DNA from 2 places in the Paenibacillus sp. FSL L8-0333 genome. Region 2 is predicted to be linked to the other one. Evidence: predicted binding sites of a transcription regulator. Region 2 holds the regulator's gene; the other holds the start of a gene.
The links. Region 2 encodes Rex, which represses fermentation and respiration genes when NADH is low (regulators of the CRP and FNR family bind a similar motif). Its sites were predicted from a motif close to TTGTGAAATATTTCACAA; they were not measured.
Positions count from the first base shown of each region.

Region 1: a site for Rex is predicted at 1,572-1,589, ahead of NYE72_RS28855 (formate/nitrite transporter family protein). Genes of this name have one in related genera too.

Region 1 covers NZ_CP150186.1:6,462,169-6,465,603, forward strand. Annotated here, with positions in the region: gene NYE72_RS28850 (MFS transporter) at 1-180, opposite strand, end outside; gene NYE72_RS28855 (formate/nitrite transporter family protein) at 641-1,468, opposite strand; gene NYE72_RS28860 (FAD-dependent oxidoreductase) at 2,447-3,435, opposite strand, start outside.
Region 2 covers NZ_CP150186.1:4,609,796-4,613,230, forward strand. Annotated here, with positions in the region: gene NYE72_RS20615 (amidohydrolase) at 1-1,186, opposite strand, end outside; gene NYE72_RS20620 (redox-sensing transcriptional repressor Rex) at 1,173-1,826, opposite strand; gene dinG (ATP-dependent DNA helicase DinG) at 1,957-3,435, opposite strand, start outside.

The sequences.
Region 1 (3,435 bases), 1.9 Mb from region 2:
CACGATCCCACCAACCGATTGAATAAGAATCACCAGTCCAGCATCTGACATGCTGCGTCCAAGCTCATCAAATACATACATCGTAACGAGCGGCCACATCAGCGCACTACCTGTTGCATTAATTAGGCTGGCAATTAGAAATATTTTCACTTCTTTTGGATATGCCTGTAAAAACTTCATAAGTAGTGTACATCCCCTGTTATATATGTGTCATTATTCCATCCAGTATCATCCCAAAACAGGGTTATGAGCAAGCATACACATTGACGTTTTATCGTGATAAAGTACGCATGAAATCTAGAGGATAAAACGCACATATCGCATGAAATATCCCGTCTCCCTTGGGGTTCACGTCCGCAGTCCTTCCTAGCTCTAGTATCTATTCTTATTTTAAAGCCGTGGCTGTCGTCCGTAAAGCAAACTAAACAAGAAGAAACTGATTCGCTATCCGAAAGACGGGGTAATAGAGCCTAGAAACACTCCCCCTTCAAAATTCGCCGTGATCCGATTTCGTTCCCCCGAGCGCGGATATATCACGGCGGATTTTTTTGTGTCTACATAACAAAAAGCACCCCTTAAACATTAACGCCACCAATAAGGCAGACCTTGAATGTTCTATGGAGTGCTCTATAAGACGAGCTTAAGCGTGTTTTTTGACACTGCTGCCGGACATGCTATCTACGGATTGAATAGCCGTAGGTGCTTTACGCAAGTATGCCATCCAATAGGCAGCTGCGACAAATATTGCTCCACCCGTTAGATTGCCGAGCCAGACGGGAACAAAGTTAGTGAAGTATTGCCCCCATGAATAATAACCTTCAAAAATAGCTGCTGGAATTAGGAACATGTTAGCTACAACGTGCTGGAATCCGATCGCAACAAAGGCCATCGTTGGGAACCAAATACCAAGGATTTTGCCGCTGAAGTTATCTGCTCCATAGGAGAGCCATACGGCCAGCGCAACGAGCCAGTTACAGCCGATACCCGAAACAAATGCCGGAAAGAATTCTGCATCGATTTTATGACCAGCCATATCCACCAATTTTTCTAAATACACACCCTCTGAAGTTAACCCCACTACATGACCGAAGAAATAAGCTACAAATAATGCCCCAGCCAGATTACTAATCGTAATGAGCAAAAGATTCTTCACAACTTCCCAGAAAGAAATCTTCTTAGCCATAAAAGCGAGCGGCACGGCCATCATATTCCCTGTCAGCAGTTCTCCACCTGCAAGGAGTACCATGATCAGCCCAACGGGGAAGACTGCGGCTCCGATAAAGTTAGCAATGGAACCCCATTCCTGTGGTGCGCCAGCAATGACGCGAATATCCAATAAAAACCCGAGCGCAATAAACGCTCCTCCCAAAAAGCCCAGAATAAGTACGGTACTTAGCGGATTATGAGCTTTTTTTATGCCGTTCTCTACAGTTACTTCGGCAATTTGCTGCGGTTTGCTATAAGCCATGGTTCCTATCTCCTTCATCTATTTACTTCAAATTTGTTCCTTTATGACCATTGTAGCGTGTCGTAAAACACATTAACGTGATAATTATCACTTTGAGAAAACTAAGTGAAAGTTTTCACTGACATGTCAAATTTACTGCGACCTGTGCACAAATAGAAGTTTATGTATGACCGACTAAGCCAGCATATCTTGTTTCGTTGGATTACATTTGAGCGTACGCAGCAGCTATCGGACACAGTTGTCCTTATATGCAGCTATATCTCACTGTAGCTATACCTCGCTATCGGACATCGGACTCAGATGACCCTATTCGTAGCATTTGAGCACATTTGGCTCGCTATCGGACCCCATAGTCGCTATTGGCACGAAAAACACACTAAATGAACCTCATTCTATGCAATAGCTGCATTGGAGTCCGAAATCACACTCAAAAGGCGATTATTTGCTAATTAGCGGCTTCTGAGTCCGAAAGCTTCTGCGGTGGGCGTTGACTCAGCACGATCGGACTCAATCGACCTTATACGTAGCTTTCAAGCACATTTGGCTCGCTATCGGACCCCATAGTCGCTATTGCCACCAAAAACACACTAGTTGTACCTCATTTTATGTAATAGCTGCATTGGAGTCCGAAATCACACTCAAAAGGCGATTAATTGCTAAATAGCGGCTTCTGAGTCCGAAAGCTTCTGCGGTGGGCGTTGACTCAGCACGATCGGACTCAGATGACCTTATACGTAACTTTTGAGCACATTTGGCTTGCTATCGGACATCGGACTCAAATGACCTTAACTGTAACTTTCGAGCACATTTGGCTCGCTACCATCGCCGAAGCCATTGGATTGTACCTACCTATGCAGCTAATCATTCTGCACCTAACAAAAAAAGCAGCAACCCTCCCGTTACAGGAGGATCGCTGCTTCTCTAGCTTTATAAGGTTGTCTTTTTCCTCAATAAATCACTCAGGAACAACGTTCCTTTTTAAACCGTTACAGCCTCTTTGCTTGGTACTGTTGTCGGCAGTGCTTGAAGACCCACTGTATTCAGGAAGTTCCAAGGTTTGTTGTAATGCGGTTGGAAGAAGAAATCGATAAAGGCTAGTTGGTCGATTGTCATATGATTTTGAATGCATACAGACACTGTGTTGATCGATTGCGTCAGATCCATCTTGGACATAATTTGTGCCCCGAGAATACGGCGTGTGGCGCGATCAAACACTACTTTTAACTGAACCTGCTCAAAGGTTGGCATAAATTCTGGACGGTAATTATCAATAATCATGGCGGTTTCCACGTCCATTCCTTCAGCCTTAGCTCCTTCTTCAGTAAGCCCTGTTGCAGCGATATTATCTTCATAAATCTTAATGCCCGAAGTCCCTTGTGTACCCATATAAGGAATGGTCTCTGTTACCAAGTTGCGTGCAACTAAGGTTCCCATCCGCACAGCATTGGTTGCCAGTGGGATATAGGCGTGTTTGCCTGTAGGGTTGTAGTGAATCGCACAGCTGTCGCCCGCGGCATATACATCTGGGCAGCTAGTCTGCATATAGTTATTGACCACAATGGCACCATTAGGCAGCATATCGACTTGACCTTTTAAGAGTTCAGTATTAGGACGGAAACCAATGCAGAGAATGACCAGATCTGTCTCATGCTCACCTTTGCTTGTAATAACCTTTGTTACCTTACCGTCTTTGCCCGCAAAAGAGCTGACCTTCTCATTCAGTGCCAATTTAATCCCATGATCCTGAAAAGATTGTTCGATCGGTGCAGTAAATTCTTGATCCAGATATTTACTCAGAATGCGATCTTCACCATCAATTAGCGTAACTTGCTTCCCATTCATTTGAAAAGCTTCCACCAGTTCAACGCCGATATATCCAGCGCCGACGACGGTGATTTTATTCGCTTGTTTAGCTTTTTCTATAATAGTGTTGGAATGATCATAGTTCTTGGAAAGTAAAATCCCCT
Region 2 (3,435 bases):
CAACATCCTTAGCGCTAGCAGAGTAAACTGCATGAGACAACAGATCTGTGTGTGGCAGCAAATGCGGCTGATCTATATCAATTGCAATGAAATCAGCTTTCATCCCAACAGCAAGTCTGCCTACATTATTTAAAAAGATGGACTGGGCGCCATATTCTGTAGCCATACGTAGAGCTTCTGGAGCTGGAACAGCCGTTGGATCACCGCTGACACCCTTATGAATGAGAGCTGCAAGCCGCATCTCTTCAAACATATCCAAGTTATTGTTGCTTGCCGCGCCATCCGTGCCAAGAGACACCTTCACACCAGCTTTTAGAAGATCAGTAACCCGAGCCACTCCGCTAGCCAGCTTCAAATTACTGCCCGGATTATGAGAGACACCCACATTATGGCGAGCCAAGATCTCAATCTCTTCATCATTTAAATGAACACCATGTGCAACTATCGAGGGACGTGTGAACATTCCAAGCTTCTCTAAGTGAGCTACAGGACGAAACCCGTAATCCGCCACATTTTGTTCCACTTCACGTTTCGTTTCGGACATATGCGTATGCATCGGTAAATCCAGATCATGCGCTGCCTGCACGAACTTAACCAGGAAGTCCGGAGGGCAAGTATAAGGGGCGTGCGGTGAGATCATAGTAGTAATTCTACCGTCAGCCTTTCCATGCCAGTTACGGGCAAAAGAAATCGCTTCCGCAAGCTTGTGATTCTGTACATCCTCTGGACATAACCCGATCACACCACGCATCAATACGGAACGGATACCTGATAACTCAGCTACCTCAGCTACTCGGTCCATGTGATCATACATATCGAGGAAGGTCGTAGTTCCACCCTTCAGCATTTCCAATACAGATAAGGAGGTTCCCCAATATACATCATCACCGGTGAACTTTTCCTCCATCGGCCACATTTTCTCCTGAAGCCACACTTGTAGCGCTAAATCATCTCCATATCCACGCAGCAAAGACATCGCCGCATGACCATGTGTGTTTACAAGTCCAGGCATGAACAGCAGACGACTGCCATCAACCACTTGCACTCCAGCTTCCATCTGAGGCTCTTCTTTTCCTATGTAAGTGATTAAATCATCTTCAATAGTCATATATCCACTCAGAACCGGCTCATCCGTTCCCGGAGTCAGAAAATACCCGTCCTTAATTATCGTTTTATTGCTGTTCATGTTCGCTTTCTTCCTTTCCATCCCGCAAGTAATAAGCAAGACTTTGCAGATCAGTTGTAAAATCAGCTGCATGCACCCGGATATTCGGTGGTGTCTTCAGAATCACAGGGGCAAAGTTCAAAATCGCTTCAATCCCAGAAGAAATGAGAATATCTGCTACATTTTGAGCTTCTGAATCAGGTACGGTAATAATGGCAATGCGAATACCTTGCTCACGAATCGTGCTGCCTAGTTCATCCATTGGTTGCACAGTAAGGGAGTTGATCTTACGTCCAACCTTAGGAGCGTACGAATCAAATATAGCGGTGATTTTCATTGTATCTTTAAGATATGCATTGTAATTAGACAAGGCATGTCCGAGATTACCTGCCCCTACTAAAGCTACATTAAGCTGTTGATCCAGCTTCAGAATATGACGGATTTTCTCAATAAGATACGTTACATCATAGCCGATACCTTTTCTGCCGAAGTCACCAAAATACGCTAAATCCTTACGAATCTGTGCGGGATTAAGATCAAGCTTTTGTCCAAGTTCCTGAGAGGAAACTGTTAATATTTCGCGATTCTGGAGATCATTCAAAAAACGCAAATACACAGGTAGTCTGCGAACAACGGCTTCTGATATTTTATCCGATTTCATATTTTTCCTCCTAAAAATAGTAATGTTCTTGTGAAAATCCATATTCAAACGTATACCTCTCCTTATTAAGGGCGGTACTGTAACTTACCGCCCTTAAGGATAAGGAGGAGCTAAACTGAAGACGAGCATTTTAAGAAGCGCCGCCATCCTCTAGCCATTCCGCTATGCGGGGGACCATTTGATCAGTCAGCATATGCTCCATTTTGGGACCAGGCAATGAATAAAGGAAATACTTCCCGTAATGAGATTCAATAACCCTTGTATCATAAACAATAACTATTCCGCGATCCTGCGCCGTGCGAACCAGTCTTCCGAATCCCTGCTTAAAACGAATAACCGCTTGAGGAACAGATAATTTCATGAACGGATTCTTCTTCTGGGCCTGCAATAACTCCGACTTCGCTTCCGCCAACGGGTGATTCGGCGGTTGAAACGGAAGTCTCACGATGGCCAGGCAAGTCAGTGCTTCACCTGGAATATCTACACCTTCCCAGAAGCTGCTCGTCCCCAGCAGAACGGATGCTGCACTGTCCTGAAAGCGGCGGATCAGCTTGCTCCGGCTGCCACCTTCCACGCCTTGACCAAGCACCGTAATCTCTTGTGAGGCCAAAGCCTCTTTAAGCGGATCATATACCTGACGCAGCATTTTATAAGAAGTAAACAGAACCAGCATCCGCCCACGTGTTGTTTTGGCAGCTTCTGCTAACGACTGTACGAGTGTATCGACAAATCGAGCATCGCCCACACTGCCCTTCACACTAGGAAAATCACGCGGTATAACTAGCAGCGCCTGCTCGCGATACTTAAAGGGAGATGGAAGGAGTGAGGTCATTAGACGTCCCTCTTCCGCAGCTTCGTTAAGTCCGAGATTATCAATCATAAACTGAAAAGATTTATCTACAGACAGCGTCGCCGAGGTAAGCACGATGCTCTTTTTCTTATCGAAGAACAACTCTTTAAGCTGGCTGCTAACATCCACAGGGACGGCATACATCTGCAGTGATTTGCTGCGGTAATTTCCATTTGCCTCCAGCCAATATACTACATTATCGTCATTCAGCCCCATAAAGAATCTTACTTGCTCACGTATGGAAGCCAAATCCTTAAATAAACCGCTAATATCAGTAACAAGACTGTCTGCTGAGGATTGGCTTTCCTGGTCACGCATCTCATTAAGCATTTTATCACCCTTACGGATGATGTCGCTTAACGTCAGATTCATAGTGTTCTCAAGCGCAACTAATTCATCCCAATCCTTCGGCTTACGGGCGGGAAGCAAACGCATAACCAGTTGTCCCGCTTCCCCTGCTGCTGCATCACTGCGTTCCGGCAAAAGGCTGAACAGCTTGTCGCTGAGTGCATCCCAGGTTTCTTTGACAGTAAGCAGATCCGGGTAGATCCGATCGATGACTCCGCTCCATTCTGAAGCCTCTTCACTGCCTGACGACTGTAAGATCTGGCGCAGAGCAGGAAGCTGTCCGTTTCGGCTATCTTTATACAGTCGCGATAACGTGTGTGCCACAGTGAAATGCTTCATATGCATGCCAAGATGTTTACCAGCCACATCTTCTAAATGATGTGCTTCATCAATTACAAGATGCTCGTAAGC